Regions from separate parts of the Arthrobacter sp. 05T420 genome, predicted to be linked through region 2. Evidence: riboswitches for the same ligand, from Rfam matches in the RefSeq annotation. Region 2 holds a riboswitch; each other region holds the start of a gene.
The links. Region 2 has a riboswitch for S-adenosylmethionine ahead of metX (homoserine O-acetyltransferase MetX). Riboswitches for the same ligand answer to the same signal wherever they lie in the genome.
Positions count from the first base shown of each region.

Region 1 (3,847 bases), on a different contig from region 2:
CTCCGTTGTGGTGGGTGAGCGTCAAGTCGCCGGCCAGGTCCGCCGCGCCCTCGCTGAAGCACAAGCCGCAGGTACTGCGAGCGGGCTTTTGGTCCGGCTGTTTCAGGAGGCCTCCCGCACGGGCAGGGACGTGGGGGCGCGGACCACGCTCAGCAGCGCCAGCAGGTCCATAGCCTCGGTGGCCCTTGAACTGGCCACTGCCGGAGTCGCGTACCCGTCCCTGACTGATGCTTCCGTAGTCCTCTTCGGCACCGGTTCCTACGCCGCGTGCGTCGCGGAGATCCTCAGGAGCAAACGATGCCCCACCATTTCCGTCTTCTCCCAATCCGGCCGCGCGGAGGCCTTTGTGGCAAGCAGGGGTGGCACGGCGCTGACGGCACAGGTGCTGCCCGCCGCTGTTGCCCGGGCAGACATACTGATTGGCTGCAGCGGCACGGAGACGCGCATCGCTGCCGGCCAACTGGCGCAGTGGAGAGGTGGCAGTGGCCGTGCCCTCACCGTCGTCGATCTCGCTCTGAGCCATGACTTCGACCCCCACGTGGCGGATCTGCCGGGCATTGAACTGATCACCCTGGATTCAGTGCGATCCGCGGCTCCCCCTGCGGACTCCGAGGCGCTCCGCCTCGCCCGCACAATGGTCCGGCAGGCGGCGCACCGTTTCGAAGATCGAGAGGAACTGCGCGCAGTCGACGCCGCCATCGTGGCCCTGCGCCGGCACGTCCAGCAGGTCCTCGAGGCCGAAGTGGAGCGCACCATGAAGCAACATGGGCGCGGCGCCCAGGCAGAGGATGTGAACCTCGCGATGCGCCGGCTGGTCCGCCGGCTGCTTCACCTCCCCACGGTCCGCGCCAGGGAACTGGCCACGGACGGCCGCCAGCACGACTACGCGGCTGCGCTGGAAGCCCTGTTCGGCCTCAGCGTCCAGCCCGCTGGCGGCCGGAGCCCCGGGACCGCCACTGTGGTCGGCTTGAGGCGGCCGACTTGGGAATTGAGGGAGGCGGAGTCTGCGATGAGAGCGTGCGGCGGGGCCGATCCGCGCGGCGGATGCCCGGGAGCCTGCCCGGCGCGCCGCGTCACAGTGCCGTCCTTGGATGGTGTCACGGCGGCTCCGTAGCCCTGGTCCGTAACAATCCGCTTCACAATCGGTGACCGCCTTTTCCCCGGCTGCGCGTATGTCCTACGCTCGATGCAGGTCACGAGTGCCAGCGCTAAACCCCGGTTTGCTGGCCGGCAACCCTCCAGACGCGGTGGGGTGCCCCGGGTGACGACCTGGCCGGTCCGGAACGGACCCGGCAAGCGCGGATTCCCACGATGTGGGGGTCCTGGTCGAGTGAGGTCCCATGACAACTGCCATTTTTCCCGCTGCCCCCGAATTTCACGCCCTCGCGGGCCGCCCGCTGGCGGCCGTCACCGGGGCCGAAATCCAGGCCCCGCTGATCACAGGCGGCCATGCCCGCTACGCCAACCTCGACTACGGCGCCTCCGCCCCGGCCCTGTCCGTGGTCTCGGCCTACTTGAACGAAATCCTGCCTTACTACGCGAGCGTGCACCGCGGCGCCGGCTACGCATCGCAGATCAGCACGTCCGTCTACGAGAATGCCCGGGACATCGTGCGGGACTTCGTGGGCGGCCGGGCGGACGATTCCGTGATCTTCACCCGCAACACCACCGATTCCCTGAACCTGCTGGCCGGCTGCCTGCCGCTCCGTGACGGCCGGCCCACGGGCGAGGTCCTGTATCTCGACATCGAGCACCACGCCAACCTCCTGCCCTGGCAGAGTGTCCCGCACCGCAGCGTCGTCGCTGCCCCCACCCTTGCGGCCACCGTGGACCGCCTGCGGGACGAGCTCGCGCGCGGCGGCGTCAGCCTGCTGGCCGTCACCGGCGCTTCCAATGTCACGGGGGAAATCCTGCCGATCCGGACCCTCGCCGCCCTGGCGCACGAGTACGGCGCCAGGATCGTTGTCGACGCCGCACAGCTGGCCCCGCACCGGCGGATCGACATCACCGCGGACGACGTCGACTACCTCGCCTTCTCGGGGCACAAGCTGTACGCCCCGTTCGGCACCGGCGTGCTGGTGGGCCGGACGGACTGGCTCGACGCCGGCACCCCGCACCTGGCCGGCGGCGGCGCGGTCCGCGACGCCCGGCTCGACTCCGTCAGCTGGACCACCGGACCCGCCCGGCACGAGGGCGGCTCGCCGAACGTCCTCGGTGCGGCCGCGCTGGCCCGCGCCACCCAGGTGATCGCAGCCCTGGACCCGGAACAGTGGCAGGCCCACGAGGACGCCATCCGGTCCTTCCTCGTCGAGGGCCTGCAGGGCATCGACGGCGTGACCGTGCACCGGATTTTTGCCGATTCGTCCACCCCTTCTTCCCCCGGAGGCGACTTGCCGGGCACCGGCACCATCGGTGTCGTAAACTTTTCCGTGGAAGGCTACGACGCCGGGCTGGTGGCCGCCTACCTGTCGGCCGAACACGGCATTGGCCTGCGCGACGGGCGCTTCTGCGCCCACCCGCTGCTCAAGCGGCTCGGCCTGCCCGCCGGCTCCTTGCGGGCCAGCTTCGGCCTCGGCTCACGGCTGGAGGATGCCGAGCGCCTGCTGGCCGGCCTGCAGCAGTTGCGGCAGAACGGACTCGGCTGGGACTACGTGGTGGACGCCGGCCGCTGGGTGCCGGCCAACGATACCCGCAGCTACCCCCACTGGGCCCCGAACACCCCGGGCACCGCCGGTGCCGCGCCCTGCACGGAGGACTAGGCACGGCGCCCGTGCGGTAAATTCGAAAGGTATCTGAAACCAGCAGTACCTTCCCGAAGGAGAGCGCACGTGGCAAGCGGCGGGCCCAAGCTCCACAGTGAGCGGCGCCAGGAACTCGGCCAAAGTTTCCAGGACGGCGGCGAGCACTACGAACGCGTCCGCCCGGGGTATCCGCAGGAGTCGGCCGACTGGCTGATCCCGGCGGGGGCCAAGGATGCCGCGGACATCGGCGCCGGCACCGGCAAGTTCACTGCGCTTCTGGCGGCCCGCGGCCTGCATACGGTGGCCATTGATCCCTCGGCCGACATGCTGGAGCAGTTGCGCCGCACCCTGCCGGAGGTCACCGCCATCGAGGGCAGCGCCGAGGACACGGGCCTGCCGCCGGAGACGTTCGATCTCGTCACGGTCGCCCAGGCATGGCACTGGTGCGATCCCCGCCTGGCGAGCACCGAGATTGCCCGGATCCTGCGGCCGCACGGTGTGCTGGGCCTGATCTGGAACCAACTGGACACCGCTGCGCCCTGGGTGCACCGGCTCTCGCGCATCATGCACGCCGGGGACGTCCACAAACCGCACTTCCGCCCGCCCGTGGGTTCCGAGTTCACCGGGCTGGAGAGCCACCTGACCCGGTGGGAGGATTCGGTCACCACGGCGGACATCCAGGAGCTGACAAAGTCCCGCAGCTACTACCTCGCGGCATCGGATTCCACCCGGGCCAAAGTAATGTCCAACCTCGACTGGTACCTGCACGAGCATCTGGGCCATGCCCCAGGCGCAGTGCTGCGGCTGCCCTACCTGACCCAGACGTGGCGGGCCTTCCGGATTGCGTAAGGCCCCGGCCGGGGCATATTGTTTCGGTATGCCTAATAGTCGCTTGTAGGCATGCGAAACTTTGAACCGGGCGCTTTTCCGGCCGGTGCCGATCATCGCGTCAACGCAGACGCGCCATTCACGGGAGCTGGCAGTGCTGGATGTAAGGGGCCACGAGCAGTCGCCGCAGGACGCGCGCACCTATAAACATCCGGGTGCCCGCAGGGCCCTGATCGGCCTGCTGGGGCCGGCGTTCGTGGCGTCGATCGCCTACGTGG
Region 1 covers NZ_JBFTLG010000001.1:464,728-468,574, reverse strand. Annotated here, with positions in the region: gene AC1DEM_RS02165 (glutamyl-tRNA reductase) at 1-1,114, shown strand, start outside; SAM riboswitch class IV at 1,192-1,305, shown strand; gene AC1DEM_RS02160 (aminotransferase class V-fold PLP-dependent enzyme) at 1,341-2,759, shown strand; gene AC1DEM_RS02155 (class I SAM-dependent methyltransferase) at 2,829-3,590, shown strand; gene AC1DEM_RS02150 (Nramp family divalent metal transporter) at 3,724-3,847, shown strand, end outside.
Region 1: linked by a shared signal. The riboswitch ahead of AC1DEM_RS02160 (aminotransferase class V-fold PLP-dependent enzyme) and the one ahead of metX (homoserine O-acetyltransferase MetX) in region 2 are both predicted to bind S-adenosylmethionine.

Region 2 (3,847 bases):
AGGATGACGAGGTCGTTCTTGGTGTCCATCATCGGGAAGGCGAAGAAGCCCCAGGTGCCACCGAGGATAGCGCCGGCCATGTAGACAGGCTTGCGGCCGACGTTGTCCGAGAGCTTGCCGACCAAAGGGATCACGACGAAGTGGACCAGGTGCGCCACGAGCAGCAGCAGCAGGATCCGCGAGGTGTCCGTCTGGACCACGACCTTCAGGTAGGTAATGGAGAACGTGACCACAAGGTAGTAGAGGATGTTCTCCGCGAATCGCAGACCCATCGCGGTGAAGACGCCACGCGGGTAGCGGCGGAAGACTTCGGCGACGCCGTAGCCCTTGTTCTCAACGGTGACCTCTTTGCGGGCTTCCAGGAAGATTGGGGCGTCCTGGACTTTAGTGCGGATGTAGTAGCCGACAATCACGATCACAGCGGAGAGCCAGAAGGCCACACGCCAGCCCCAGCTGAGGAACTCCGCGGATGACAGCGTGGCGGACAAGGTGAACAGCACGCCGGTGGCGAGAAGGTTGCCCATCGGAACCGCCGACTGAGGCCAGCTGGCCCAGAATCCGCGCGACTTGCTCGGGCTGTGCTCAGCCACGAGGAGGACTGCGCCGCCCCACTCACCGCCGACGGCGAAGCCCTGGACGAAGCGCAGGAAGACCAAGAGCGCCGGGGCCCAGTAGCCGATCTGCTGGAAGGTCGGCAGGCAGCCCATAGCGAAGGTGGCAACACCGACAAGGATGATGCTCAGCTGGAGCAGCTGCTTGCGGCCGAACTTGTCGCCGAAGTGGCCGAAGACGATGCCACCGATGGGGCGGGCAATAAAGCCGACCGCGTAGGTGACGAACGCGGCAATGATGCCGTCCAACTCCGAACCGGAATTGGGAAAGAACAGCTTGCCGAAGACCAGGGTGGCGGCGGAAGCGTAGAGGAAGAACTCGTACCACTCAACCACCGTGCCGGCCATGGAGGCCGTGACAACCTTCTTCAGGCCGGACGATTTGACGTCCGTTTCTTCAGCGCGCCTTGCGGCGTTTTCCGTACTCATCGTGACTCCTTTGGTGTCTCCGTCGACACCCTGTGGACCATTGGGCTGAGGACGCACGTGACTTAGGGCACATGGCGTCATTCCCCATGAGTATGGACGCTCCCGCCCTGAGCCTCAACAGCCATTAGTGCAGAGCGCATCTGCAAAAATGCACACGAGGTCGCGCCTAGTGGTCGAAGAAGGCCTCCCGCAGCTGGCCGCTGAGCTGGCCGATTTCGGTCAGGAAACCGTCGTGGCCGATGGGCGCTTCAATGATGTGCACTTCCGGGCGCCCGGGCAGGGCATCGGCCAGTTGACGGGACTGGGCCGGGAAATACAGGCGGTCCGAGTCCACGGCCGCCACCAGGAACTCGGCGGTGGCCGGGGCCAGGGCCTCCTCGAGGCTTCCGCGCCCCCTGCAGACATCGTGGCTCATGAGGGCCTCGGTAATGGCGATGTAGCTGTTCGCGTCGAAGCGCCGGACCAGCTTGTTGCCCTGGTGGTCCAGATAGCTCTCCACCTGGTAGCGCCCGCGCCCGGCCAGCGATCCGGCTTCCAGGGGCGCCTCCGGCTCCTGCGCGTTCCGGCCAAACCTGCCGTCCAGTTCGGCTGCGGAGCGGTAGGTGATGTGCGCGATGCGGCGGGCGAGCGCGAGCCCTGCTTCGGGTTCCGGGCCGCCGTAGTAGTTTCCGCCGTTGAAGTGGGGGTCCTGGCGGATGGCCAGGGTCTGGGCCTGCGCGAAGGCAATCTGTTCGGCTGTGCTGCTGGCGCCGACGGAAATCACGGCGCAGCGCCGGACCCGGCCGGGGAACGTGACGGCCCATTCAAGGGCGCGCGCGCCGCCGAGGGAGCCGCCCAGCACGGCGTACCAGCTGCCGATGCCCAGGGCGTCGGCCAGCCGCGCCTCGGCGGCGGCGGTGTCCCGCAGGGTGACGAGCGGGAACCGGGATCCCCAGGGGCGCCCGTCCGGGGCCCGCGTGGAGGGTCCCGTGGATCCGTGGCAGCCGCCCAGGATGTTGATTGAAACCACGAAGTACTTGTCCGTGTCCACGGGGGCCCCGGGCCCGGCGAGCTGTTCCCACCAACCGGGCTCTTCGCTGTGGCCGCGGGTCACGTGCGTGTCGCCCGTCAGGGCGTGTTCGATGAGAACGGCATTGGACGCGTCATCGTTCAGGGTCCCCCACGTCTCGTAGGCGAGGACCACATCCGGCAGCGGAATCCCTGATTCGAGCTGCAGGTCACCGATCCTGACGTACTGGACGGTTCCGTCCGGGTTGCGGGATGGCTTGGTTTCAGGAACACCCGTGCGGGTGACGGCAATCGTCATGTGAGGACCTAACTTCGCGCTTGCCTGCCGTCAGCTGACCGGCAGGCCAGGTCTTCACCCGGGGCACCCCGCCGCAAAAGGAGGGTTGCCGGCCAGCAAGCCGGGGCTGTCGCTGGCACTCATGACCTGGTACGAGTCTACGAAAGAGGGTGCGGAAATCACGAAGATTGTGACTTCCATGTGACAGCCCCGCGATCAGACAGCCCCGCCGCCGGCCGTCCCGTTCAAGGGAGGCCGGCGGCTGGCCGTCAGGTTTATCTGGCTTAACTCAGGCGGACTTGGCCGCGCGGAATCCGGCGTCGAGATCCGAGAGGATGTCGTCAATGTGCTCCAGGCCCACGGAGAGCCGCACGAGGCCGGGATTGACGCCGGCGATGGTCTGCTGTTCGGGCGAGAGCTGGCTGTGGGTGGTCGAGGCCGGGTGGATCACCAGGGAACGGACGTCGCCGATGTTCGCGACGTGCGAGTGCAGTTCGAGGGCATCGACGAACCGCTTGCCGGCCTCGGCTCCCCCGGCGATGTTGAACGCGACGACGGCGCCGGTTCCCTTGGGCCCGTACTTGCGGCCGCGCTCGTACCAGGGGCTGGACGGCAGCCCGGCGTAGGCAACCGATTCGACGTCGTCCCTCGCCTCCAGCCACTTCGCCACCGTGGTGGCGTTGGCCACGTGGCGTTCGACGCGCAAGCTCAAGGTCTCAATGCCCTGGGCGATGAGAAACGCGTTGAACGGGGACACGGCGGAGCCGAGATCGCGCAGGAGCTGGACGCGGGCCTTGAGGATGTACGAAAGGTTCGCGCCCAGCGCGCCGTCCGCACCGAGGTCTCGGGCGTAGACCAGCCCGTTGTAGGTGGGGTCCGGGGTGTTGAAGCCGGGGAACCGCCCCGGGTCCTTGCCGAAGTCGAAGTTGCCGGAGTCCACGATCACGCCGGCGATCGCGGCGCCGTGACCGCCGAGGTACTTGGTGGCGGAGTGGACCACGATGTCCGCGCCCCACTCGATCGGCCGGATCAGGTACGGGGTGGAGAGCGTGTTGTCGACGATCAGCGGCACGCCGGCCTCGTGCGCCACACGGGAGACGCCCTCGATGTCCAGGACGTCCTGGCGGGGGTTGGAGACCACTTCGCCGAAGAACAGCTTGGTGTTGGGCCGGACGACGTCGCGCCACTGCTCCAGATTGTCCGGGTCCTCCACGAACGTCACGGAGATGCCGAACTTCTTCAGCGTGTGGGCCAGCAGGTTATAGGTCCCGCCGTACAGGCTGGGGCTGGCCACCACGTGGTCCCCGGCCTCGGCGATGTTGAGGATCGCGAAGGTCTCCGCCGCCTGGCCGGAGCTGAGCAGCAGGGCCGCGAGGCCGCCTTCCAGGCTGGCCACGCGCTGTTCCACGGCGTCCTGGGTGGGGTTGCCGATCCGGGTGTAGATGGGGGCGAGTTCGGCCAGTGCGAAGCGGTTCGCGGCGCTTTCGGCGCTCGGGAACACGAACGACGTCGTCTGGTAGAT
Region 2 covers NZ_JBFTLG010000006.1:194,805-198,651, forward strand. Annotated here, with positions in the region: gene AC1DEM_RS08270 (MFS transporter) at 1-1,040, opposite strand, end outside; gene metX (homoserine O-acetyltransferase MetX) at 1,207-2,346, opposite strand; SAM riboswitch class IV at 2,358-2,473, opposite strand; gene AC1DEM_RS08280 (bifunctional o-acetylhomoserine/o-acetylserine sulfhydrylase) at 2,615-3,847, opposite strand, start outside.

Region 3 (3,847 bases), on a different contig from region 2:
CGGGGCCCACGTACTGTTCTCCCCGAGGGTCGCGCAGACTCCCAGCACCACAGGGGTTCCGTCCGCGCGGCGGCGGATCTGGACCTGGACTGGCCCGGTCAGCCCGAGCGTGCGGACGGCGGCCAGGCCCAGCTTCCGTACGTCCCCGGCCTCGCTGGCGGGCACCCTGCGACTTACCTCGTCGCTGCCGGCGCGTCCATACGGAGTCCTGGTCTTCTCCAGGACCACCGCCACTGGCGCCATCGCGTTGCGTGCCGGGGTGCCGAACACCAGACAGACATAGTCGGCGCCCGGGATGAACTCCTGGACAAGCTGCCCCGCGGGCATGTTCTTCCAGGTGACGGAGGCCGTTCCGGCCAGCACGTGGACCCCACGGGAGCCTTCGAAGACCCGCGGCTTGACCACCACGGGACCGCTGAGGCCGGCTAGGGATGCCGGCGCGGCAGCGAGGTCGCCCGGAACGCCGAACCGGGGCACCGGAATGCCGGCTGCCTGCAACGCCCAGGTGGTAAACAGGTTGTCGTTGGCGAGCGCCACCGCGGCAGGGTCGCCCACGATGATCCGCACGTCCTGGGCGAATCCGGCACGGGCTGCGGCCAGGACCGGAAGTTCCACGGTGAGGGTCGGAATGATGACGTTGATGGCTTCGCGATCCACCAGCCGGCGCAGGTCCAGGATCATGTCCGGGTCCGTCGCGGGCAAGAGCCTGGCCGCGGCTGCGGAGGGAGCAGCCTCCGCCTGGCGAGTGTCGGCGCGGGCATCGGAGCCCAGATACGGAAGGCCGCGGGCTTCGAGTTGGGCCGCGACCGTACGGCCGGCGGCGCTTGCTATCCCGGTAACCAGTATGCGCGGGCCCACAATTGCTCCATTCCGCCGTCACCGGCGGGGCCGCTGCTGCGGCTCCGACGGTTCCGGCCACCGATTCATAGGCTTGTTGACGGACGACTCGATTTACGGACTGCTGATTTACGCACTGCTGATTGACGGACTGCCCGGATCTGCCGCAACTCGCGCCGACACGCAGGACCATTCCCCTAGTAGACGGCGAATCGTCCGCGCACACACGAGTGGGCAATACCCGAAGTTGGAGCCCGCTACTACTTGCCTGAGGCACGCATACGGTCCGCCGGCCGGCACAGGCTGTTGCGCGTGGCCCGGTTACGGAACATGACGACGGCGGCCGTGCGGGCCGGCGTCGTTGGTGTTACGTTTTTGGGGAGTAATGAGAACCGGCGCCAAGCCCTGACTGGCCGGTCGGCAACCCTCCCTTTTCGCGGCGGGGTGCCTCAGGTGAATACTCGGCATATCGACCATTCGAGCTGCAAGCGTGAAAGAGGAGATCCGTCGTGCCCGACACGTCAACACCCGCTGTACCCGAAATACTCAGTTCATCAGCCGCCCCAGACACAGCCACCCGTGCAGCAACCAGCGCGGCCCCCGCCGGCGAGGAAAGGCTGGCCTACCGCCTGTTCACCGGTGCGGATGACCGCGCCTTTTGTGAGCGCGTGTCGGCCGCATTGGCCGAGGGCTACGTCCTGCATGGAAGCCCCGCCGCCAGCTTCAACGGCAGCACCGTGATCGTGGCGCAGGCGCTGGTGCTGCCGGCTGCCATTGCGAGCGCGGACGCCGCCGTGGCCAATGCGGTTGATGAGCTCGACGCCGACGAGTTTGACGCTGTTGGGGCATTCGAGGGGCACGCATGAGCTACGCAGGAGACCTCAGCCCTACTGAGGCGTGGGCCAAGCTTGAGGCGGGAGCCATTCTGGTGGATGTCCGGACCGAGGGCGAATGGGCCCACATCGGCATCCCGGACACCAAGTCCGCAGAAAATGATCCGCTCTTCATCCAGTGGAACCTTGCCGGCGGCACGCCGAATCCGCACTTCGTGGAACAGCTAAAGCGGCAAGCACCGGAGGACACCGCCGTCGAACTGGTGTTCCTGTGCCGCTCCGGTGCCCGGTCGATCGCCGCCGCGACGGCCGCGACGGCCGCCGGCTACACCTCGTACAACGTTCTTGAGGGCTTCGAAGGCGAGACCGACCGCTTTGGCCAACGCACCGTCAACGGCTGGAAGAACCGCGGCCTGCCCACCAACCTCGGAAAAATCTAGTGACTTTCAATCCCGACGCCTCCGGCTGGGCCGCCGACACCCAGGCTGTCCGCGGCGGCCTGGACCGCACCGGCTTCCAGGAAACCACCGAGCCAATCTTCCTCAACTCAGGATTCGTCTACGAGTCCGCGGCCGCCGCCGAGCGCGCCTTCACTGGGGAGGACGAGCGCTTCGTCTACTCCCGCTACGGCAACCCTTCCGTCGCGACGTTCCAGGAGCGGCTCCGGCTGCTCGAGGGAACCGAGGCATGTTTTGCGACGGCGTCCGGCATGTCAGCCGTCTTCACTGCCCTGGGCGCGCTGTTGGCTGCCGGCGACCGCGTGGTCGCAGCCCGCTCACTGTTCGGCTCCTGTTTCGTGATCCTCAACGAGATCCTGCCGCGCTGGGGTGTGGAGACGGTCTTCGTGGACGGACCGGACCTGGAGCAGTGGCAGGTTGCGCTGTCCGAGCCGACCACGGCGGTGTTCTTCGAGTCGCCGTCGAACCCCATGCAGGAAATCGTGGACATCGCCGCCGTGAGCGAACTGGCGCATGCCGCCGGCGCCACGGTGGTGGTCGACAACGTCTTCGCCACCCCGCTGCTGCAGCGTTGCGGAGACCTCGGCGCGGACGTGGTGGTGTACTCCGGCACCAAGCACATCGACGGCCAGGGCAGGGTCCTGGGCGGCGCCATCCTGGGCACCAAGGAATTCATTGACGGGCCCGTCAGGCAGCTCATGCGGCACACCGGTCCGGCGCTCTCGGCCTTCAATGCCTGGGTGCTCACCAAGGGCCTGGAGACCATGGCCCTGCGCGTCAACCATTCCTCGGCCTCTGCCCTGCGGCTGGCGGAATGGCTTGAGGGACAGCCGGCGGTCAGTTGGGTCAAGTACCCGCTGCTGCCGTCCCACCCGCAGTACCCCCTCGCGGTGAAGCAGATGAAGGCCGGCGGGACCGTTCTCACGTTGGAGCTTTCGCCTTCGCCGGGACGCACTGCGAAGCAGGCCGCCTTCGCGCTGCTGGACGCGCTGCGGATCATCGATATCTCCAACAACCTTGGCGACGCCAAGACGCTCATCACGCACCCGGCCACCACCACGCACCGCGCGATGGGCCCGGAAGGCCGTGCGGCGATCGGGCTCAGCGACGGCGTGGTCCGACTTTCGGTGGGCCTGGAGGACGTCGAGGACTTGATCCGCGACCTCGGCCAGGCGCTCAAACAGGTCTAGCGCTCAGGGCCAGTCTTCAAGCAGATCTGGCGCTGCCGGCTCCCCGTCAGCCCCGGCGAACCCTGCCCAGGGGCGATCCCTCGTCGGCCCGTACCTTGGTGGCGGTACCCGGCGCGGCCCCCTGGGTGGTCAGTTCGACGGCCCGTTCGACGACGGCGGGCAGTCCGCCCGCCCGGAACGGCCCGCGCTGCAGCTGCGAACCGGTGCCCTCCGCCAGGATCCGCTCGACGCCCGCGCGCACCAGATCCAGCTCGCCCTGCTCCTCGAGCACCGGGGCCACGAAATCCACCAGTGCCCTGACCACGTCCGCGGCCGGGGCAGGGGTGAAGGTTCCAAAGTCCAGGAGCTCCCCGCGCAGTCCGCAGTTGCTGGCCTGCCAGGCGGCCATCCGCAGCAGCAGTGTGGGCACCGGTGCGGGGTCGACGCCGTCGTTCCACTCCCGCACCGCCGATTCCACGAGGGCGCGCACCAGGACGGCAATCAGGGCAGCGTCCTCGGCCCGCAGGCACACATCGGCGACCCGGATCTC
Region 3 covers NZ_JBFTLG010000022.1:86,989-90,835, reverse strand. Annotated here, with positions in the region: gene AC1DEM_RS19405 (ATP-grasp domain-containing protein) at 1-858, opposite strand, end outside; SAM riboswitch class IV at 1,219-1,334, shown strand; gene AC1DEM_RS19400 (DUF1737 domain-containing protein) at 1,455-1,703, shown strand; gene AC1DEM_RS19395 (rhodanese-like domain-containing protein) at 1,700-2,110, shown strand; gene AC1DEM_RS19390 (O-succinylhomoserine sulfhydrylase) at 2,110-3,318, shown strand; gene AC1DEM_RS19385 (glutamate--cysteine ligase 2) at 3,365-3,847, opposite strand, start outside.
Region 3: linked by a shared signal. The riboswitch ahead of AC1DEM_RS19400 (DUF1737 domain-containing protein) and the one ahead of metX (homoserine O-acetyltransferase MetX) in region 2 are both predicted to bind S-adenosylmethionine.